One region of the Trichococcus sp. genome, then DNA from elsewhere that is predicted to be linked to it. Evidence: riboswitches for the same ligand, from Rfam matches in the RefSeq annotation. Region 1 holds a riboswitch; each other region holds the start of a gene.

The links. A riboswitch is a leader RNA that binds a small molecule or an ion and turns the genes downstream of it on or off. The one in region 1 is predicted to bind S-adenosylmethionine.
Region 2: it holds a riboswitch for S-adenosylmethionine, as region 1 does, so the genes downstream of both, metK (methionine adenosyltransferase) here and ACTCCX_RS00150 (aminotransferase class I/II-fold pyridoxal phosphate-dependent enzyme) in region 1, are expected to answer to the same signal.
Region 3: it holds a riboswitch for S-adenosylmethionine, as region 1 does, so the genes downstream of both, ACTCCX_RS03515 (hypothetical protein) here and ACTCCX_RS00150 (aminotransferase class I/II-fold pyridoxal phosphate-dependent enzyme) in region 1, are expected to answer to the same signal.

Annotation. Positions count from the first base shown of each region.
Region 1 covers NZ_JBSQPW010000001.1:26,586-35,178, reverse strand. The annotation lists gene gltB (glutamate synthase large subunit) at 1-2,291, opposite strand, end outside; gene speB (agmatinase) at 2,607-3,464, opposite strand; gene ACTCCX_RS00150 (aminotransferase class I/II-fold pyridoxal phosphate-dependent enzyme) at 3,513-5,054, opposite strand; SAM riboswitch class I at 5,141-5,276, opposite strand; gene putP (sodium/proline symporter PutP) at 5,565-7,118, opposite strand; gene guaA (glutamine-hydrolyzing GMP synthase) at 7,524-8,593, opposite strand, start outside.
Region 2 covers NZ_JBSQPW010000028.1:739-7,728, reverse strand. The annotation lists gene ACTCCX_RS08935 (LysM peptidoglycan-binding domain-containing protein) at 1-2,903, opposite strand, end outside; gene mnmL (tRNA modification radical SAM protein MnmL/YtqA) at 3,226-4,218, shown strand; gene mnmM (tRNA 5-(aminomethyl)-2-thiouridylate-methyltransferase MnmM) at 4,187-4,768, shown strand; gene metK (methionine adenosyltransferase) at 4,834-6,030, opposite strand; SMK box riboswitch at 6,028-6,103, opposite strand; gene ACTCCX_RS08915 (hypothetical protein) at 6,342-6,990, shown strand, end outside.
Region 3 covers NZ_JBSQPW010000008.1:46,568-55,160, reverse strand. The annotation lists gene ade (adenine deaminase) at 1-1,055, shown strand, start outside; gene ACTCCX_RS03530 (anion permease) at 1,098-2,147, shown strand; gene ACTCCX_RS03525 (DUF47 domain-containing protein) at 2,160-2,792, shown strand; gene ACTCCX_RS03520 (hypothetical protein) at 3,029-3,289, opposite strand; SAM riboswitch class I at 3,516-3,626, shown strand; gene ACTCCX_RS03515 (hypothetical protein) at 3,706-3,996, shown strand; gene ACTCCX_RS03510 (DUF488 domain-containing protein) at 4,022-4,384, shown strand; gene ACTCCX_RS03505 (hypothetical protein) at 5,251-5,595, opposite strand; gene ACTCCX_RS03500 (NAD(P)-dependent alcohol dehydrogenase) at 5,813-6,853, shown strand; gene ACTCCX_RS03495 (trimeric intracellular cation channel family protein) at 7,052-7,669, shown strand; gene ACTCCX_RS03490 (galactokinase) at 7,943-8,593, shown strand, end outside.

The sequences.
Region 1 (8,593 bases):
CCGGTGAAGTATTTAGCGACAACTTCGCTGTTTACCCCCAGCGCTTCAAAAATTTGTGCCCCGTGATAACTGCGCATTGTTGAAATACCCATCTTGGTCAATACTTTGGACATGCCGTGCACAGCCGCGTGGATATAGTTCGCTTCCGCTGCCTCAGCATCCAGTCCGTCCAGCAGATCTTCTTCAGCCAAATCGCGGATAGTCGCATAAGTCAAGTACGGATTGACCGCGTTACAGCCATATCCAACCAAGGTACAGAAGTGATGCACTTCTCTTGGTTCGCCGGATTCCAGCACAAGGCCGACGTTCGTGCGTGTTTCTTCGCGGATCAGATGATGGTGCAGACCGGAAACAGCCAATAGAGCCGGAATGGCTGCCCATTCAACGTTCACGCCACGGTCTGAAAGGACCAAGATGTTCGCGCCGGAAGCAATTGCTTTGTCAGCTTCACGGAAAAGGCGTTCCAAAGCTTTTTCCATCCCTTTTGCATCTTCTTCGACGCGGTATAACAGGGAAAGCGTGACCGTTTTGAATTTATCGTCCTGCAGTGCTTTGATTTTCGCCAGTTCGGAATCAGTCAAAATCGGGCTGTCCAAGTAGATGGCATGCGTATCCGCATTATCCGGATCCAACAGGTTCCCGCAATTTCCGACAAGCATCGTATCAGAAGTGACGATTTCTTCACGGATCCCATCAATCGGAGGGTTCGTGACTTGCGCAAATAATTGTTTGAAGTACAGATACAGCATCTGCGGTTTGTCCGATAGGACTGCCAACGGAGAATCAATCCCCATCGCGCCAACAGAATCAGTGCCTGTAACGGCCATCGGTTTGATCAACAATTGGATGTCCTCGAACGTATAGCCGAAAGCTTTCTGTTGCGGCATCAATTCTTCAGCAGCAACTGTCGCGGTAGTTGGAGCAGGTGCTAGGTCTTTCATTTTGGAAATGTGCTTCTCCGCCCATTCGCCGTAAGGTTGTTTGGCAGCAACCGTTTCTTTGATTTCTTCATCCGAAATGATCCGTTTTTGTTTCGTATCGATCAGGAGCATCTTGCCCGGCTCCAGACGGCCTTTGTAGGCTACATCTTCCGGATTAACATTTACGACCCCTACTTCAGATGAAAGGATTACGCGGTCATCTTTCGTCACATAGTAACGGGAAGGGCGCAAACCGTTTCTGTCCAGGACCGCTCCGACGATTTCGCCATCCGTGAAGCCCATTGCTGCAGGGCCATCCCATGGTTCCATCAGGAAGTTGTTGAAGTTATAGAAATCTTTTTTGGATTTCGACATTGTTTTGTTCTTTTCCCAAGGCTCAGGAACCATCATCATGACGGCTTCCGGCAATGAGCGCCCGTTCAGATACAAGAATTCCAGATTGTTGTCGAATTGGGAAGAGTCGCTCCCTGTTTCGTCGACGATCGGATAGATTTTTTCGCTGGCATCCAACAGATCCTGGGACATGCTGCCTTGACGAGCTCGCATCCAGTTGATGTTGCCGCGGATCGTGTTGATTTCGCCATTGTGGATCAAGTAACGGTTTGGATGAGCTCTTTCCCAGCTTGGGAATGTATTCGTACTGAAACGGGAATGGACCATCGCCAAAGCGGATGTGAAGTCCAAATCCGTCAAATCAAGATAGAAGCTGCGCAGTTGTTCCGCAGTCAACATTCCTTTGTAGACGATGGTTTTTGAAGAGAAGCTGGCAAAATAGAATGAGCCACCTCGTTTTTCACTCATCGGAACAATTTGTTTCTCGGATAATTTACGGATGACGAACAATTTGCGCTCGAAATCCATTTCACTCATATCAGGATTTCCTTTACCGACAAATACTTGGATGAAACGCGGGATAGCTGCTTTTGCAGTCACACCGATTTCGGAACTGTCGATTGGAACCTCACGCCAACCCAACACTTTTTGACCTTCGGAAGTGATGATCTCTTCCACCATTCGCATCTGTTCGTGACGTAGATCCTCATATTTGTGGGCAAAGAGCATCCCTACTCCATAATCGCCTTTTTTAGGCAAATGGATTCCCAGGACGTCACACTCCCTGCTGAAAAAATGATGCGGAATCTGCACCATGATACCCGCTCCGTCACCTGTTTTGGCATCAGCGCCGGAAGCACCCCTATGCTCCATATTTTCTAATAAATCCAACGCATCAGAGACTAATTTATAAGAGCCATTCCCATTGATGTCAACGACAAATCCCATACCGCATGCATCATGCTCGTAGGCGGGATCATACATTCCTTGCTTTTGTGGAGGAGTGTAACTATTCATTTCGGCGTCCCTACTTTCTATTTTGTTATTCTGATATTATAATCAAACTCTCATTTAATTACAATCCATTTTCATTCATTTTTTCACAATTAGTTGCATATTTTTTTTGATAGTAACAATATTAACTTCTGGAAAAACATTCGCTATAACAGGATTTCACAATGATTGGGATATAAAAAGTTTGTGATACATTTCCTGACATGCTCGTGTTAGAAAACGGTAATTTCATTACATTTTAATGTAAATATTTTCAGCAAAGAATTTTAAACAAAAAAAACCTTGGCAAGGAGCCAAGGTCGGGTAATTGATTTCGTTCTATTTAGTAAGTGTCAAAAGCATTTCTCTGACAGTCTTGCAGGCCATGGCAGTCGAAGCGCCTGATGGATCATATTGTGGAGAAAGTTCCACGACGTCGGCTGCAACAATTTGGTTCAGGTCCTGAAGTGCAGCGATACCCGTCAACAATTCCTTGTAAGTGATGCCGCCTGGCTCAGGTGTGCCGGTTCCAGGGAAAGTTCCCGGGTCCAATACGTCCAGATCGATCGTCACATAAACGGGAACATCCTGCAATTGCTGCACAATCTGCGGCAACGTATCAATGGTGAATTTTTCCATATAGGTGTGCTCTTTTGCCCATTCGAATTCTTCCTTCAAGCCGGACCGGATACCGAATTGGAAAATGCGGCCGTCTCCCAGGAAATCGAAGCAACGGCGGATGACCGAAGCATGCGACAACGGTTCGCCCATGTAGTCTTCACGCAGATCTGTGTGGGCATCGATATGGATCACATGCAAATCCGGATATTTTTCATAGGCAGCTTCGATGGTAGGCAGGCTCACGAGATGCTCTCCGCCGACCATCAGGAACTTCTTGCCGCTGTCCAAAACTTCTTTTGTGTAAGTTGCGATAACGCTCAAAACGCGTTCTGTGTTGCCGAAAGGCAGATCCAGATCTCCGCCATCATGGATGGCTTCTTCTTCAAGGTCGCGATCCAAATAAGGGGAATAACTTTCCAAGCCGAATGAATCTTGTCGGATCGCCTGCATCGCAAAGCGCGTGCCTGGTCGGAAGCTGGTCGTTCCATCGAACGGGATTCCGAATAATACGGTGGATGCTTCTTCAAAGGAAGTTTCGCAGCCGATAAAAGTCTGGATGTTCATGTTATTTTTCACTTTCTGCCGTCCTCCAACTGTATGCTATTTGATGAGTGTTTCGGTTGCTTAATCTTTCAGGACTTTGATCTGATGAGGCATTTTTTCCTCAGTCAAGACGTTGCCTAATGTTTCATTGTAGTAGTGGTAGTGTTGCACGACCGCTTCAGAAATCACTTCACCAGGGATAATCAACGGAATTCCTGGCGGGTAGATCATGATCGAGTCGGCACTGATGCGGCCGATTGCGTCGTCGATGCTGACCACTTCATTGTCCGCGTAGAATGCGTCGCGCGGGCTGCAGGCCAATTCGTTGATGCTGCAAGTCATCACGTGCGCATCGAAATGTTGGCTGGCTTTTTTGTAGCGTCTGCGGATATCCATCAACGCGTCGACTAGTCTGCCGATCGATTCGCGTGTGTCGGCTGTACTGATGACCGCCATCACAACGTATCCTTCAGCGAGCTCCAGTTGGATGCCGTATTCTTCCTTCATGATTGTGTAGACTTCGAAACCGGTCAGGCCGATGTCGTTGACACGGATCACCATTTTGGTCCAGTCATAAGTCTGGTCGAATTTATCTTTGATGTAGTCGGCTTTCAACACTTCATAGTCGCCGAATGCTTCGATCGCTTCAATCGCTTCGCTGACGATTGGGCGCAGTTTTTTGTAACGGTCTTTGCCGTACATCGCTAATTCACTGCGTGCGGCATCAATGGAGCTCATCAACAGGTAATTTGCGCTGGTCGATTGCAGCATGTTCAGCACTTTTTGTAATTTTGTTGCGGAAATGCGGTCCCCTTGCATCACCATCAAGGAGCTCTGCGTCAAGGATCCGCCGGTTTTATGCATGGAATACGTCACCGCATCGGCTCCGGCTTTCATCGGATCCTTCATTTTCCCGGGCATGAACGGCAAATGCGCGCCATGCGCACTGTCGACGATGACAACAACACCGCGTTCATGCGCGATTTCACAGATCGTTTCCAGATCGTTCAATGATCCGAAATAAGTCGGATAAGTGACCAGGAGGGCTTTCGCCTTGGGATTTTCATCCAGGCCTTTGATGATGCGTTCCACGGAAATACCATGGGATATCCCGAAGGCCAGATCCATTTCAGGCTGGATAAAAATCGGCTTTGCGCCGCTCAGGATCAACCCGTTCATCACTGATTTATGGCAGTTGCGAGGAACCAAGATCGTATCGTTTGGCCCCACCACGCTCATAATCATCGCTTGAATGCCAACAGTCGTACCATTCACCAAGAAATAAGCCTGATCAGCATTGTATGCTTTTGCTGCTAATTCCTGTGCTTCTTTTATGACAGATTGCGGATGGCTCAACAAGTCCAATTCTTTCATGGAGTTGACATCCATCTGCATCGTCATATCACCGACCGCCATTTTGAATGGCGTCATCTGCGCACCCATTTTATGTCCAGGGACATCGAAAGGTGTAACGTCCTGTTTCGCATATTTAACAAGCGCTTCGAAAAGCGGCATTTTGATATGTGTAATATTTTTTGGTTTAACGTTAGAAATTTGGTAAGTAATTTTGTCGGAATGACCTTCCAAATAAGTGTCTGAATTGAATAAAACCTTTTCAGCCAAATAGATTTCCCCCTTTGATATAAAAAATGGGCATAAAAAAAGCTCTCCAACCAAAGGAAAGCTTCGATATCTATCAGCTGCTTTTCCTCTTATTGCTCATAGGACTTGGATAATCCTACGCTCAGGTTGGGCACCCAATATCAATCTGCACTGCAAAATAATTAGATTGATTGGTTTGCCACCGTATCTTCGACCCCTCGTCTCAACGGCTATTAATAAGAGATATTCAATTTATGCAAGCTAAATTCTATACAAATACAGCGGATATGTCAATGATTTTGGAAAGAAATTTATATTTTTTTTCAAACGTTTTTCCCGAACGATGCGTTTTATGTTGTGGTCGAACATTCATAAAAATGATCGGAAGCGTCCAGATGCGCGCTAAATGCGTTCGGACCGGTTGATTATCCTCTGTTCGCCGGAGTTCGGACACCCAACATTCGCTTTTGTATGCACAAATCACAAAGAAAAAACACAACCCGTCAGGATTGTGTTTCTTCAGACCGTTTTTTAAGCTTTCGCTTGATTTTTCACCATTTCGAATTCCTCTTCCATCGCTGCGGACGGTTTTTCCCCGATTAAGGAGAAAAGCACGATCGCCACGCAAGAAAGGATGAATGCCGGCAACAGTTCGTAGATGCCGAACACGCCACCCAGCGGTTTGACCAGCAGTTTCCAGATGAAAACAGCGATTCCGCCTGTCAACATACCGGCGATGGCGCCTTGACGCGTCGTTTTTTTCCAGAACAAGGAGAACAGCATCAACGGTCCAAAAGTCGCACCGAAGCCCGCCCAAGCGAAGGATACGATCGTGAAGATGACGGAGTTCTCATCCAAAGCGATGATGATTCCGACGATCGCCAAAACGATCAAGATCATCCGTGTCATCGCCATGATTTGCTGATCGGAAGCGTCCTTGCGCAGAACGCCTTTGTAGATGTTTTTCGAAAAAGCACTTGCGGCAATCAGCAAGTACGAATCAGCGGAACTGATCGTCGCCGCCAAAATGCCCGACATGACAATTCCAGCCAATAGCGGCGGGAACAACAAAGTCGCCATCTCGATGAAAATCGTTTCCGAAGTGGAAGCCGTCGTCAAAGCCATCGGAAACATCGCGCGCCCGATCAGACCGATCAAAACGGAAGCGCTCAGCGAAAGTGTCGTCCAAGTGATGCCGATTCGGCGTGATTGCTTAATTTCGTCAGCCGAACGGATCGCCATAAAGCGCAACAGCACTTGCGGCATCCCAAAATAACCGAGCCCCCATGCCATGCTAGAAGCAATGGTGATCAATCCGTAATTGCCTGCAGGTCCAAAGGCAGCCGTCGCCCCATCCGCCTGTTGCACACCATCAACCAATTTAGGTGTTGCGATACCGAAGAAATCCAAAAAGCCAGGAATGCCCTTCAGGTTATCGATGACCGCTCCAGGACCACCGGCATGCACAACGCCTCCGACCAAAACAACTGCTAAAGCCGCGATCATGATGATGCCCTGCATAAAGTCGGAGACACTCTCCGCCAAAAATCCGCCGATGAACGTGTAGAACACGACGAACACCGCTCCGGCAATCATCACCGGGATGTAAGGCACTTCGAACAAGGTTGCGAAGAGTTTCCCTACCGTGACGAAACAGCTGGCGGCATAGACAGAAAAGAAGACGAAAATGAACGTTGACGATACCGTCAAAATAATGCGCTTATCCTCATGGAATCGATTGCTGAAGAATTCCGGCAACGTGATTGCTCTAGCCGATTCGGAATAATGACGCAAGCGTTTCGAAACGATGATCCAGTTCAACGCTGTCCCCAATGCCAAGCCGATTGCTGTCCAGAATGCATCTGACAAACCCGACCAATAAGCTACGCCCGGAAGACCCATCAGCAGCCAACCGCTCATGTCCGAGGCACCGGCACTGATTGCGGCAACCCAAGGACCCAGACTGCGTCCGCCCAAGAAGAAGTTATCGGAGCTTTCGTTTGATCGCTTGTAGTAATAAAAACCGATACCGATGATGATCGACATGTAGCCGGCCATCGCAATAAAAATTAATGCTTTATCCATAGTAACCTCCAATAATAAATAATGACATGTTCCTTCATTCAAATTTAATTGAAATTTAATGAATACACTACGCCATCATAGCACAGGAGTAAATTTGTAAGCAAGTTAATTTTAGTGGAAAGCAAGATACGCTGAAATCTCATTTCATTTAAAAAATTCAAATGCCGATCAGAACATTTCCAAACAAGCATGCACCCACGAAATGACGTCCTACGTCACAGCATCTTTGATCAGCTCGTTCAAAAGCTCATCTCGGGCACCCTCATACAGTTTGTAGCTCACATCCTGAATGCCGGCCTTCCGATAGTTCTCCTTTCGTAGGTTCTCCAAAAAGCCCCATCAGTTCAAAAACATGAAAAAAGCCTGGAAACGTTGAAAAATCAACGTCCAGGCTATAAATTCCACTTACTCCCACTCGATGGTCGATGGTGGCTTGCTCGTGATGTCGTACACTATGCGGTTGACGTGCTTCACTTCATTTACGATGCGTCGGGAAATTTTATCCAACACGTCGTAAGGGATGCGCGCCCAGTCGGACGTCATGCCATCGATGGATGTCACGGCGCGGATACCGATTGTGTAGTCATACGTACGGCCATCGCCCATTACGCCGACGCTACGGAAGCCCGGCAGGACAGTGAAGTATTGCCATACATCGCGTTCCAAACCGGCATTCGCGATTTCTTCGCGCAAGATATAGTCGGAGTCGCGGACGATCTCCAATTTTTCTTCGGTGATTTCGCCGATAACGCGGATACCCAAACCAGGGCCTGGGAATGGTTGGCGCCAAACGATGCTGTCAGGCATGCCAAGCTGTGTTCCCAATTCACGGACTTCATCTTTGAACAAGGTGTTCAAAGGTTCAATCAATTTGAATTGCATATCTTCAGGCAATCCGCCTACGTTGTGGTGGGACTTGATTGTTTGGGCAGTCTCGGTTCCACTTTCGATGACGTCGGTGTAAAGCGTTCCTTGCGCCAAGAAGTCGATGCCTTTCAATTTCGTAGCTTCATCGTCGAATACGTAAACGAATTCGTTGCCGATGATCTTACGTTTTTGTTCCGGATCGCTGACGCCTGCCAGTTTGTCCATGAAACGTTTTTTCGCATCAACGCGGATGATGTTCAAGCCGAATTTTCCTACAAGGCTTTCCATAACCTGGTCGCCTTCGCCTTTGCGCAACAGGCCGTGGTCAACAAAGATACAAGTCAATTGGTCGCCGATTGCCTTGTGCAGCAATACGCCTACGACGCTTGAATCCACCCCGCCGGAAAGACCCAATAATACTTTTTTGTCGCCGACGGTTTCTCTGATTTTTTTTGTTTCGATTTCGATGAAGTTGGCGATCGACCAGTTACCTGAGCAGCCGCAGACTTCGAAAGCGAAGTTCTTCAGCATTTCGTTGCCGTGTACAGAGTGCTGTACTTCCGGGTGGAACTGGACGCCGTAGAATTTTTCTGCTGTATTGGCGAAAG
Region 2 (6,990 bases), on a different contig from region 1:
GTTGTCTGCGTTGAAGTTGTCATTGCAGCCAATTTCAGTGATTGGTCCACAAAAATGATATCCGTGCTCAGACTGTTCCAAGTCTTAAGGTCGGCAACAGAAACGCCATTTGAGGATGCGATCTTATAGAGCGTATCCCCTTTTTGGACCGTGTACACTTTGTTCGTGACTGTCGGAACGGAGGGTGCCGTTACAGTAGGAGTCGTTACGACGTTGGAAGTATTACCAGCCGCGACAGTAGCCTTCACCTGCAACGATTGCCCCGGATAGATATAATCGGAACTCAGATTATTCAGTGCCTTTAGTGCTGTTACCGTCAAGCCGTTCGCATTCGCAATTTTAAAGAGCGTGTCGCCCGATGCAACTGTGATTGTACTCGTCGTAGTGGACGTCGTCGGCTGTGTAACGGTCGGTGCTGAGACTGTCGGGTTCGAAAGTGTCAACACCTGCCCTGGAACAATGACATCAGAAGTAAGTTTGTTCAGTGTTTTAAGCACCGCTACGCTCAATCCGTTCGCACTCGCCAATTTCCAAAGCGTATCTCCGGATGCCACCGTGATTGTGCTTCCTGTAGCCGGTGTTGCTGGAGTACTTGGTGTCGTCGGTTGCGTCGGTTGCGTCACAGTAGGCGTTGTCGTAGTTTGTTTAAGCAACAATGTTTGGCCCGGAACGATGACGTCACTTGTTAAATTATTCAGTGTCTTCAGTTCCGCTACGCTTAATCCATTGGCATTTGCGATTTTCCAGAGTGTGTCGCCCGATGCAACCGTCACGCTACCGTTTGCTGTTTCTGGAGTCACGCTAGGAGTTGTCGGGGTGGTTGGCGTAACCGCAGTATTGCTCTTCAAGAGCAATACTTGTCCAGTAACAATGGCATCACTTGTCAGGTTATTCAGTGTTTTTAATTGCGCAACCGTCAAGCCGTTCGCGGTCGCAATCTTCCACAGAGTATCTCCGGACACGACAACGACACTGCTGCCGGTCGCTGGAGTAGTAGGGGTTGTCGTTCCAGGTGTCACCGAAGTGGTTCCGTTGATGTAGTTCACTGGATTGACGACAGTCCCGTTTTCCTGCACCTCGAAATGCAGATGGACTCCGGTCGAGCTGCCGGTTGTTCCCATCACGCCGATTTTTTGGCCTTGGCTGACAGTCTGACCTACAGATACCGAAAGCCCTGATTGCATATGTGCATACAAGGTTTTGATGGTCACACCGTTGATTTTGCCGTGGTTGATGACGACGTAGTTGCCGTAGCTGTAATGATAAGTAGCGACTTCCACTACGCCCGCTTGTGCTGCGGAAATATTTCCGCTGCCCGCGATATCAATGCCCCGATGGAATTCCAAAGCACCGTTGATAGGCGAAGTTCGGTATCCGAAAGGTGACGAAATATATCCGCTGGCCGGTGTGATGAAGGCCCCTGTGACTGTGGTTCCGGTAGTTGGTGTAGTAATTCCCGCCGAAGTTCCCGTGGTTTTCAAGATTTGACCCGGATAAATCGCATCCGAAGTTAGGCTGTTAGCGTTCTTTAGTGCCGTAACAGTCATATTGTTCGCGTTCGCGATCGACCACAAAGTGTCACCCGTTTTCACAGTATAGGATTGGGCAGTCGTTTGTTCCGTATTGCTGCTTGACCCGTTTTCAGTCGTGTCCGGAGCAGGAATTGTCGATTTGCTTAATAGTAACTTTTGGCCCACGTAGATGGTATCGTTCGTCAACGTATTCAGACTCTTCAACTCGCTGATCGTCAAACCGTTCGCGATGGCAATTTTGTAAAGCGTATCGCCCGCGACTACAGTATAATCCGAAACTATCGTATCTGAAGGCGTTTCGGTTGGTGTCGATGGCGTGGTTGTATCTCCATCCACATCTTCCGCAGGCGTCTCTTCCTCGACTACGACACTTTCAGGCAGCACCAGACGGTCACCTACATAGATCATGTTGGAATTCAATTTATTCAGCGTCAATAGATCGACCAACGAAATCCCATATTTTTTAGCGATAGCATACAACGTATCGCCAGATTGGACAACATGGACGGCATCTCCCGCTTGGACTGGCGTTTCTGTGTCTTCAGTGTCCTCTGCAGGTTGACTTGGCGTCTCTTGTTCTGAAGTATCCTCTTCCGTATTTTCCGGTAGCTCCACAGTTGGTAGTTCTGGCGTTTCGCTCGGCGTATCGAAATCGACATTGCCAGCATCCGGTTCTTCAACCTCATCTTCAACGACAGGTATGTAGTTGTCATATTGATCTAATCCGTACTGGGCAATGATTCTGTTCAACTTGGTGCTGTATGCCGTGTCCGTCGCATAGCGGCCTGTCAGGTATGCAGTTGCGTCCTGATAGGTGGCTGCATTGCTCTTCCAAGCCCCAGCGTAATAAGTCGGATTCCAGCTTGTTCCGTTTGCCAGAAGGTCCGCATAATCCTGCAGTGATTCCGCATAGGAAGGATATTTTCTGAATTCAGCATTGATTGGGTAGTAGTTCTGTCCACCACTGTCTTCCAACGTATCCATGTTGACGGACTCGCCGTTGTAATTCCCTTTGATTCCGAACAGATTGTAGTTTGGAGCCGTCGATAAAGCGCTTGTTCCCCAGCCGCTTTCCAGGATAGCTTGCGCCATCATCACGGATGCATACAAATCATTTTGGGCAGCGATTACTGTCGCGGACGGAATGATCTGGTTCAAAAAGGGGTTAGTGGAATATACTTGTGTATCCGTTGTTCCAAGCGTAGTCGACTCTGCTGCCAAAACCAATTGGATTGGCTTCACGACAGTCGTCATAAACAACGATGTGCTCAACACCGCTACGCTGCGTTTCAATCTTTTATTCGTGGTGACAAAAGAATTGATCAGTTGTTCTGTTTTCTTTTGGTTGATGCGTTCGTTTCTGGATAACACCAAAATATACCACTCCCTGTATCTAAAAATACTGCCGGTGCGGCAGATAAAAATTCCTTGAATATTAATGATGACGCGGACATTTTAAAATTTTTTTAAGAAAATTATCCAACATGTCTATTATATGTTTGTTTTCCAAATTTTTGAATGGCTATCATAACCATATTTAATATTTAACAATTGAAATAAATCTGTAACAATCCTTTAAGTTATCAAAAAGTAAGCCTTTTCTTCTTTATCTGCCCGATAAATTTGACCCGAGCTATCAAATAGTCTACTGGCCAGCCAAAAATCATGATAAAATGAGGATGAGGTGAAAGTATTGACAAATCAATTTTTATACAGTGACACAAACAAACGCTACCACACTTGGAATTACCATCTGCAGCAACACTTCGGCGAAAAGATATTCAAAGTCGCCATCGATGGCGGTTTTGATTGCCCGAACCGGGATGGGACGGTCGCACACGGTGGCTGTACCTTCTGTACTGTTTCCGGATCCGGCGATTTCGCTCAGAGCCGCATCGATCCATTGCCCGTCCAATTACGCAAAGGCATCGATATGATGCATAAAAAATGGCCGAATGTCAAAAGTTATATCGCCTATTTTCAGAATTTCACAAATACGCACGCACCTGTCGATATCCTGCGCCACCGTTATGAGCAGGTCGTCAACGAGGAAGGTGTGGTCGGTATCATGATTGCGACACGTCCTGATTGCTTGCCGCCGGAAACAATCGCATATTTGGCTGAACTGAACAAGCGCTATTATATATGGGTGGAATTAGGACTTCAGACCATCCATGAAGAAACAAGCAAAATCATCAACCGGGCACATTCCTACGATACCTATTTGAAAGCAGTCGAAGAACTTCGTGCTCACAATATCCCGGTATGTACCCACCTCATTAACGGGCTTCCTGGAGAAACCCATGACATGATGATGGAGAGCGTCAACCGTGTTATCCTGGACTCGGATATCCAAGGAATCAAGATCCATTTACTTCATTTGATGAAAAACACCAAAATGCTCCGGGACTATCACCAAGGCAGACTAAGGTTATTGGAGAAGGACGAATATGTTGAACTCGTCTGCGATCAACTGGAAGTCATTCCCGATGAAATCGTCATCCATCGTATCACAGGAGACGCACCGCGGGACACCCTTGTCGGACCGATGTGGAGCCTGAAAAAATGGGAAGTCTTGAACGCAATTGATCACGAGCTGGAACGCCGCAGCACTTACCAAGGGATTTACAATATCAGGAATAAGGGTGAGGAACATGTTGTTGTCCGCAGTGGAATTCAGCCATAAGTTGCTGAAGGAAACAGTTTGTAAAGGAGATTGTGTTGTCGATGCCACAGTCGGAAACGGAAATGATACAGTCTTATTGGCTTCATTGGTCGGCCCCACAGGAAGCGTGATCGGTTTTGATATCCAGAAACAAGCAATAGAAAATACAAGGCAAAAACTAATGCTGACCGGTTTGTCGGACCGCGTCACCCTACTGCACCAAGGGCACGAAACTGTAGCTGACGTCCTTCCGGATAAATCCGAGATAGGCAGTGCAATTTTTAACTTGGGCTACCTGCCTGGGGGCGACAAAAGAGTCATTACCCACAAGGATACCACCCTCACTGCCGTCAATGCGTTACTGCCTAAATTGCGGATCGGCAGCTGTATCATTCTGGTTGTCTACAGCGGCCACCTTGGCGGGATGGAGGAGAAACAGGCCCTGCTTGATTATGTCAGCGGCTTGAATCAATCTTTATACAAAGTACTGCAATACGGCTTCATCAATCAAATCAATCATCCCCCATTCCTGATCGCCATCGAGAAAAAGAGAACACCCTATATGAAATAGAAAAAGGAAAGCGTTCCGGCAATATACCGAGCGCTTTCCTTTTTCAGTTGATCAATCTGTTTACTTTATTTTCCAGCTTGGACATATGCTAGCAAAGCTTCTTTTTTGTCCGTCTTCTCCCAAGTGAAGTCAGCATCGTCACGGCCAAAATGCCCGTAAGCAGCCGTCTTTTTAAAGATAGGACGACGCAGATTCAACATTTGGATGATGCCAGCTGGCGTCAGGTTGAAGTTTTTGCGTACCGCTTCTATCAAAGTGGCTTCCGGATATTCGCTAGTTCCAAACGTGTCGATCGCAATCGATACAGGTTCAGCAACGCCGATCGCGTATGCCAATTGGATTTCGCATTTTGTAGCTAAACCAGCTGCAACAATATTTTTCGCAATGTAACGAGCTGCATAACTTGCGGAACGGTCAACTTTTGTAGCGTCCTTACCTGAGAATGCACCGCCGCCATGACGCGCATACCCACCATAAGTATCAACAATGATTTTTCTGCCTGTCAGACCGGAATCCCCTTTTGGTCCTCCGATAACGAAGCGTCCAGTAGGATTGATGAAGTATTTGGTATCCGCATCCAGTAATGCATCATCGATGACTGCATGGATGACATGCTCCAAAATATCTTTTTTCAATTGTTCCAAAGTGACATTCTCATCATGTTGCGTGCTCAAAACGATCGTGTCCACACGTTTCGGTTTGCCGTCTTCATCATATTCCACTGTGACTTGCGTTTTTCCGTCTGGTCTTAAATATTCCAAAGTGCCGTCTTTGCGGACTTCTGATAAACGTTTCGCCAACTTGTGACTCAACGAAATTGGTAATGGCATCAGTTCTTCCGTTTCGTTTATCGCAAACCCGAACATCAAACCTTGGTCCCCTGCACCGATTTCATTGTAATCTGTAGTCACTGACTCTCTTCGTTCCAATGATTCGTTTACGCCGATTGCGATATCGTCGGATTGTTCGTCCAATGATACCATTACGGCCAAATTATCCGCATCGAAACCAAACTTCCCACGCGTATAACCAATTTCAGTTACTGTGTCGCGGACTATCTGTTGGATGTTTACGTATGCGCTTGTCGTGATTTCGCCAAAGACAACTACCAGCCCTGTCGTGACAATCGTTTCGCAAGCAACACGCGCGTTTGGATCAGCAGCTAACAGTGTATCCAAAATTGCATCGCTGATTTGATCAGCAATTTTATCCGGATGACCTTCCGTTACTGACTCTGAAGTAAATAATCTTTTTTCTACCATTTTTCATTCCCCCATTTTTTGGTTACAAGGCGTCTTCACATATTGTGAATCCTATCGGGATATTGCAATTAGCCTCTGAAATGCAACATACCTAATATACGCTATCATCATCAAAAAAGCAACAAAAAATAAGAGAATTTCATTTTTAAGTCTCAGAAGAAGCTTCAAAAAGTACTCATCTCAGTATTTTTGGGACTTTTTTTAATCCCACTGCACCTTGACATCACTGAGAGGTTAACCTATGATGAATTTGCGCAATATATATGAGATGCTTACCATCCCTTACCCACTATTTAAAGAAGGAAGAGACTATGCTGACAATAAAAAAACAATTCATGCACCTGATGAACCACACCTTTTTGGCGATGTTGACAGGCCCACTCACGCTGCTTCTTTTCGGAGCATTGCGAGGAATGTCCTTCAATGGACTCAACTATCTGCTACTTATTATGCTCTATCTTTTTCTGCTGTTCACCTATGCTTTGGAACGGTTACTATCAAAAAATGAACAAGCTGCTACAACACTACCATATAAAATGATCCTGATCTTAGGAACCCTCTCAATCGGATTGTTGACTATCATTTTTTATATATCGAACCTGATTTTTGCTGCTATTCTGTTGCTTTATCTTGTATACTCGATTCTGCAATTTTATCCTTACAGTATGACAAATACTTTTTACGAAATCCTGCTGAGGCCTTTCTTTAAGATATTCATCCTTTCATCTGTAACCTTTTTTTCTCAGGCAAACTTTATTCCGCTGCAACTGCAATACGAAGTGCTCCCATTGATTCTATTCCATATTTTCAGTTTGATACAGGTTCAGATCAAGAATACTGCAGGCAGTGAGCAGTCCACGTCATATTATCAACAACTGCTACTGAAGAACTCAAGCTTTTTGAGAATGACTACATTCCTGCTTGCCTACTCAACAGGAATCTTCCAAATAGTTCGTCTAC
Region 3 (8,593 bases), on a different contig from region 1:
TGACGGCGGAAGAAGCAATGGCACGCGTACGCCGTGGCATACACGTATTGGTGCGCGAAGGTTCAGCCGCGAAAGATTTGCTGGCGTTGTTGCCGGCCATCAACGAAAGGAACAGCCGTCGTTTTTCATTCTGTACGGATGATAAGCATCTAGACGAGTTAGCCGAAGAGGGAACCATCAATTATGCCGCCCAGCTTGCGATCCAACAAGGCTTAGATCCGCTGATCGCGATCCAGATGGCTACGCTCAACAATGCGGTGTGTCACGGTATCCAGGACAAAGGCGCCATCGCACCAGGTTATGTTGCGGACATCTTGATTACGGACAGTTTAGAGAGGCTGAGCCCGGAAACGATCATCAAAGACGGGCGCGTGCTGAATTTGGATGAGCTGAGAAATGTCCATGCTGTTGTCCCGCAAGCTGTACGATCATCGCTTCATTTAAAGAAAGTAACAAAAGTCGACTTGCAGATTCCACTCTTGGAAGGCCAAAAAGCTTGGGTTATCGGCATTGTGCCGGGAAGCATCATTACACAGAAAAACGCAAGGGATGTGCAGACGGAAGACGGATTTTTTGTTGCGGATCCGCAAAATGATCAACTGAAGATGGTTGTGTGCGAGCGCCATCACCAAACCGGCAGCATCGGTGCTGGCATCGTCAGTGGTTTAGGTCTGAAACGGGGCGCAATCGCTTCGACAGTAGCCCATGATTCGCATAATCTGGTCGTGGCCGGAACCAACGATGAAGACATGCTGCTGGCGATCGAGGAAGCGGAACGGATGCAAGGCGGACTCGTCATCGTGGATGGCGGCAAAGTATTGGCTTCAGTCCCGCTGCGGGTCGGAGGTATTATGTCGGAAAAACCGTATGAAGAAGTGATTAAGGAATTGCATCAGTTGCACGGGCAGTTGGCTACGCTGGCGGAGGAAGGACAGAACATTTTCATGATTCTTTCGTTTCTGTGTCTCCCGGTCATTCCGCGGCTGAAATTGACGGATAAAGGATTGTTTGATGTGGATTCCTTCCAGCATATCGAAGTGGGGATTCCGATGTAAGGTCACTTACTTCAGTGCGGTCCGGAAAGGCGGTGGTCCTTTATGGCGATTTCATTTGGTGCATTCATTCAGTTGCTGCTGACGAGCCCGGCTATTGCGGTGACGGTGATCTTGACGTTGGGCGTGGTTTTGGTGAACGGGTGGACGGATGCGCCGAACGCCATCGCCACTTGCGTTTCGACACGAAGTATGACCCCGCGCAATGCCATCTTGATGGCGGCAGTGTTCAATTTTTTTGGTGTCTTTGCGATGACCGCAGTCAATGCGAAAGTTGCCCAGACGATGGCGAAGATGGTTGATTTTGGCGGAAATACGGAAGATGCGGTCGTGGCGCTGTGTGCGGCGCTCTTTGCGATTGTGGTATGGGCCACTGCCGCTTGGTATTTTGGCATTCCGACAAGTGAAAGCCATGCCTTGATTGCTGGGGTGTCTGGGGCTGCGATTGCGTTGCAAGGCGGTATCGATGGAATCAATGGTGCGGAATGGATCAAGGTGCTTTACGGTTTGGTGCTTTCCACCGTTCTTGGATTGTCTCTGGGATTCCTTGTCGTGAAACTGGTCGGCGCGCTGTTCAAGGACATCGAGCGGCAAAGCACGACAACTTTCTTCCGCAACAGCCAGATCGCCGGTGCGGCGGCGATGGCCTTCATGCATGGGGCCCAGGACGGCCAGAAGTTCATCGGGATTTTCCTGTTGGGCATCGCTTTGTCGCAAGGGAATGCCACGACTGATTTCATGATTCCTGTCTGGCTGATGCTGTTGTGTTCCACAGTCATGGCCTTAGGAACGGCAATCGGTGGTGGGAAAATCATCAAGACGGTAGGGGTCAATATGGTGAAGCTGGAGACCTATCAAGGATTCAGCGCTGATTTTGCCGGGGCCTTGAGCCTCTTGACGGCATCGCTCTTGGGGCTGCCGGTGAGCACGACCCACACGAAGACGACGACCATCATGGGAGTGGGCGCAGGCAGGCATCTGTCGAGCGTAAACTGGTTGACGGTCAAGGAAATGGTTTATACGTGGGTGTTGACCTTTCCAGGTTGCGGCCTTGTCGGTTATCTGATGGCAAAGCTGTTCATTCGGATATTCTAGGGGGTTTCGGTTATGTTCAAAAAGAAGACGGAAAAGTTGGATTATTTCGATGAGTTCATCAGGCTTGCCGAATGGGGTGTCCAATCGGCGGAATTCCTGAATCAGGTTTTGGCGGAATATCCGGTCGCTGACCTTAGCCAAAAGTTGGATGAGATGCATGAGATCGAGCACAATGCCGACCTCGCGAAATACAGGTTGATGCGCTATATGTACAACGATCTGTTGCCGCCTTTCGATAGGCAGGATGTGATTGCGTTGGTCACCAGTCTGGACCATGCCATCGACATGATTGAGGACGTCATGATCCATATTGAGATCTATCAACCGCAGAATATCACACCGGAAATCAATCAATTTCTGGATCTGGTCAAAAAATCAGCTGAAGAATTGCTAACGGCGGTGCGGCTACTGAAAACCTACAAAAAGTCACAAAAAGAGATCCATGCAGTCATCCACCGGATCAATGCCTGTGAGAAGGAAGGCGATCTTCTCTACATCCAATCCATGCGCGATCTCTATCAGAGCGATGCGGATGCTGTTAGCATCGTCATCCGGAGCAAAATCTATAAATCGTTGGAGGATTGCTGCGACGCCTTCAAGGACGTGACCAAATTCGTGGAAGAGATTGCGTTGAAGTACGCTTGATCTGTGGTGGTTGTCCGATAATGTGGAAGAATCGAACAATCAGAGCGAGTTGGTAGCGTGAATGCCCGCCATAACTGTTTTAAAGGGTTATTTCTGAGCGTAAAATCAAGTCCCATACATAAATAAATAGGGCGGCATCAAAACCAGAATAATACTTTCTGGTTTTGATGCCGCCTTATTTAGCTATATGGTCAAAAAGATGCCATCAACTATAATCTGTTGTCCATGTACCGAAATTATTGGTCTAAGGATGGATCCAGTTCTCCAGTGGAATAACGGATATGTCCGTCCCAGTTTCTTGCATGCATACTGATGCCGTTCATGTGATGGTCGTCTTCCGTGTGGTGACGGAGATGAGTGGCATGGCTACGTACATACTGACCGTGATTTTCATATGTCACCGTATCCATCATCGCTGCATCTACGGGAGTTGCGACAGCAAAGGTTGTCAAGGCAGTAAAAGAAATCAGGCCAATCATCAAATATTTTTTCTTCATGAATAAGTTCTTCCTTCCTATGTATACTGACTATAGTTTATGCGGCTGTTTCATTCTTGTTGATCGGACAAAAGAAATGATCAGCAACACGGGATCGCTTGATCCTTCTTCAGTATACTAAGGAAGTGTGTAGAACAGATGTAGTTAAAAAATAAAATATATGGATTCGCGATTAGTTGAATTTTGCGCAAGGGTATGACATAATATATTTGAAAATTAAATAACTTCTTTATCAAGAGAGATCGAGGGACTGGCCCGATGACATCTCAGCAACCGACCAATGCGCGAGCGCAATGGCACGGTGCTAAATCCTGCAGAGCAATCTGAGAGATAAGAAGAGCAAAGCGACATTCCCGACTCTTCTTGTTTAAAGAAGGGTTTTTTGTTTTCAAAAAAACAATTTGGAGGGAAACACGATGACAATGACAAAGGAACAATTCGAGCGCTGCGAAAGAAGTTGCAAAAGAATGGAAGCGGCAGGCGGCCCAAAAAGCCAAGCTGAGGCCATGCTCTATCATCAGTACAAGCAGCAAAAGGCTGCTGTTGCAGAAGCGCTTAAAATGGGTAAGGAGAACTATCAAGCGAAACTGCTGGCCAGAGTAGCGGAAGTGCATCGGCTTGAGGAAGAAATCGCCAATTTGCAGCAGCACCTTTACCTGGAGAAGGTACAAGTGGATAAGATGATGGAACTGGTGGCCCAGTTTTAAAGCAGTAAATGGGAGGAGAATGGACATGGAACTGAAGATGAAGCGTATCTACGAATCTACTGAGGAAACAGATGGCTTCAGGATCTTGGTTGATCGGTTGTGGCCGCGTGGAGTCAAGAAGGAGGCCGCGCAGTTGGATGCATGGCTGAAGGATAGCGCACCGTCCCCGGATTTGCGTAAATGGTTCGACCACGATCGGGAAAAATTTAACACCTTTAAGGAACAATATGAAGAGGAATTATTGACGAATCCGCCGACCGCTGCTGCCGCAGCAGAGATTCTGAAACAGTTGGAAGCGACCGATGTCACATTGGTCTATGCCGCGCGGGATCCGGAGATCAATCATGTCGTTGTGCTGCGGGATTTTTTGGAGAGCCAGATGAAATAGCACTGAAAAATAGATAATGCCTTTCCCAGATGCCTCACCTGTTAAACCGTAGCAAGAAAATCATGTAAAAACAAAGCAAGCCGCCTGCGATAAGGAATCATAGGCTGCTTGCTTTTCATTCTGATTTACGTTTCTGTACATAAATTTCTCCAAAAGAAATAGCCAAAGTTACCCAAACTCCGATATTGTCTAAACCTATGCCTGAAGCGGAATTTCCGCCTAGAGCGGTCAATAAAATCAACACAGAGAACAGATAGAATAATGAAAATATCTGTCCATTTATATTTTCCGCATTCTTGGGACGCCGGAAACGTTCGAACAATATGGACACAAGATACAAGCTTAATATGATTCCCGCATTCAATTCTATTGGAATCCAATCGGATAAGAACGAATCAGGGAAATAGTCATAAATCATCAAAAGTGTTAATAGAACATAAAAAATAAGATTACTATATTTTAAAAAATTCATATTTAGATACCTATTTTCTTTGATAGAGTCAATAGAAACGTGAATCCATTTTTTGTGAGAATTGCATAATTAATCATGAAATATTATTTTCTTGCGATGGTAAATACAAAATAGGTTAGTAGACACGACAAAACAAGCTCAAACAGAAAAATCAAAAAATAAAAAAGTATAATGCTGGAATCCTCAATAGTGGGAAGAGGTATCCTGTTGCCAAACAAAAACGAAACCACTTCATTAATGACGAACCAAAATACGAAAGTCAAACTGATTTTTGCAAATGATCTTAAAGAGTTTCTCAAAATACCTCAACTCCTTCAATTTTGGATGAATAGATAATAGGAATTGAAACGGCTAGCTTACAACACCGCACTTTATAGTTGCATATCTCAAGTAATTAAATTTCTTTCAACACCACGCGGTAATAATCATCGTCACCCTTGAATATCAGTTTGATCTGCAGTTCTCTTTCAGAAAGTTCCGGATCGACAAAAGTATTCGTTTCGTCGGATACTTTTTCTTTAATGTCGTCGAGGGAATCGTAATAGGCTACAATAAATGGCTCATGCTCCGCATCAAAATCCGCAAGTTGTTCCAAAAAGGCCGTTTCGTTGTCGATAACTTCCGTGCTCTCGCTGATTGAGGATTGAGTGACTTCGGGTTGGGGAGTTTCGTTTGATTCGTTCGAACAAGCCATAAGCAATAATGCAACCGGAAGAGCAAAATAGGCTTTCGTTTTCAAGTTGATTCCTCCTATTTTCGAATTGTTTCAATATTAAGTATAAACTAGTTATACTGAGAATAGAAATAATGTTAATAATAAGAAACAAAAAAGGCTGGAGTAATTTAGCGCTTCCTATCGGTTATCGCTTGACTTAACCTTAACTTTAAGGAGTATGCTCTTTCTACAAGAGCGTGCACGCTGCTTTTGAATTAAAAGCATAATGGAGGAAAAATAGATGGTACTAGCGAGAGCAAGAGCAGTCGACGGTCCGGACAAACCGTTCCGATTTGCTGAAATCAAGAGACGGGAATTGGATGAACAGGACGTTCTGATCGAAATCAAGTTTGCGGGTATCTGCCATTCGGATATCCATACAGCCCATGGTGAGTGGGGACATGTGCACTATCCGCTCGTTCCTGGGCATGAAATCGCGGGATTGGTCACCGCAGTCGGTCCTGGCGTAACGAAATATAAAATTGGGGATCGCGTTGGTGTCGGCTGCATGGTTGATTCCTGCGGAGAATGCGAAAATTGTTTGCGCGGGGAAGAGCAGTACTGCCTGAAAGGCAATGTCCCGACTTATGCCGGAGTCGATAAATACGGCGAACCGACACAGGGCGGCTACTCGACGCATATCGTCGTGACCGAAGATTTTGTTGTGCGCATTCCGGACAACATCGGTCTGGACGCCGCAGCGCCGCTGTTGTGCGCTGGCATCACAACCTACTCACCATTGAACCGTTGGCAGGCCGGCCCCGGCAAGAAAGTCGCCGTGATCGGACTGGGCGGATTGGGGCACATGGGCGTCAAAATCGCGCATGCGATGGGGGCTGAAGTCACCGTCCTTTCGCAAACGTTGAGCAAAAAAGAAGACGGACTGAAGTTCGGGGCGCAGCATTATTACGCCACCAAGGATCCGGAAACATTCAAGGAATTGGCCGGCAGCTTTGATTTGATCATCAATACGGTGAGTGCCGTGATCAATCTGGACGCTTACCTGGGCTTGTTGAAACTCGACGGCACGCTGGTGAACGTCGGGGCTCCAGGAGAACCGCTGTCAGTGAATGTGATGTCCTTGATCGGGCATCGCCGTTCCTTTGCAGGTTCCATGATCGGCGGCATCCGCGAAACCCAGGAAATGCTGGACTTCTGCGCCGAACACAGCATCGTTCCGAATATCGAAGTCATTTCAGCCGACCAGATCGACGAGGCCTATGAACGCGTCTTGGCTTCCGACGTCAGATACCGTTTCGTGATCGACACCAGCACAATCTGATGAAAAATTAGTTCTCTGATGTTCAATATTTTTGGGCGCAAGGGTATATGGAAGCTACAGAATAAATAGGTTTGTGCAAACAGGCTAAAAAAGAATGAAAAAGAATGCAAAGTTTATGGCGACTTTGCATTCTTTTGCGTTATACTTTTTGCAAAACCTAATATTTTCAGAGAACTATCATCAGGGGGGACACATTGAATGGAATTTATTTCTATAGTTGAAATAATCGGAACGATCGCCTTTGCGATGTCAGGGGCATTGACCGCGATCGAGAAGGATCTTGATTATTACGGGATCGGGATATTTGCGATCACGACTTCGGTAGGCGGCGGGATCGTCAGGGATCTGCTGATTGATCGCCCTTTGCCGGCATCATTGGAAAACCCGCTCTATGCACTCATCAGCTTGCTTTCCGCCGGCTTTGTCATTCTTTTCTATACGCACATCAACAAATTGGCGAAGAAACTGCAATTTTTTGATGCGATCGGTCTTGGGGCATTTACTGCTATCGGAGCGGAGGTGGCTGTGCGGCTGGGCTTTCAACAGTGGTACGTGGTGGTGACGTTGGCGGTATTGACCGGAACCGGTGGCGGACTTATCAGGGATGTGTTCGCTCGGGAGATTCCTTATATATTCCGCAAAGAGGTGTATGCGATGGCGTCCATCCTTGGGGCCATCCTGTACATTATCGTGTTTCGCTTAGCCGGAAGTCAAATGGCGTTATACAGCTGTTTTTTGGCAACCACTTTGATCAGGCTCTACTGTATGGAGAATGACGTGCACTTGCTGAAAGTCGGGAAGGTCACACTTGAATAGTCATCCGTTCCAAAGCTGTGTGCATTATTCGATACAATTACCCAAATATTTTTTTTACCTGGAAATAAGCTAATTGAATGTTAAACCGCAATGAAGGGCTTGACAATGCCTAACATTGCGGTTTTTTGTGTTAAATGAATCAAATTCCGCACGGGGTGAAAGCGCTGCAAAATCGCTTGACACTTCTTTGTTGTGGGGTTATAATTCATTTAGTTAATATTTAGTAAAAATAACAAGTAAAAATTTATCAAAAACAAGAAGGAGCGGATGAAGATGGAATTGACAGGGTTGAAGCAAAAATTTGAGGAATTATTCGACAAAAAGGATTACACAGCATTTTTTGCACCGGGACGGATCAATCTGATCGGCGAGCACACGGATTACAACGGCGGGAATGTCTTTCCTTGCGCCATCACATTGGGGACATACGCTATCGCGGCAAAAAATGATCTGAAGCAAGTCCGTCTTTACTCGGAAAACTTCCCAGAAGCCGGCGTCATCAGCTTCGATTTGGCCGATCTTGATCACAAAAAAGCTGACAGCTGGGCGAACTACCCGAAAGGCATGCTGCGCTATCTGAAGGAAGCCGGTCATGCCATTCCGGAAGGCATGGATATGGTCATTTTCGGAAATATCCCGAACGGCTCTGGTCTGTCCTCATCCGCATCCCTTGAACTGCTGATGGGTGTCGTTTTGGATAATCTGTTCGATTTGAACGTGGACCGCTTGGACCTCATCAAAACAGGCAAACGCGTGGAGAACGAGTTCATCGGCGTAAACAGCGGCATCATGGATCAGTTCGCTGTCGGCATGGGCGAGGAAAACAAAGCGATTTTGCTGGACTGCAATACGCTTGAATATGAAATGGTTCCTGTAGAATTGGGCAATCACGCAATCGTTATCATGAATACAAAAAAACGTCGC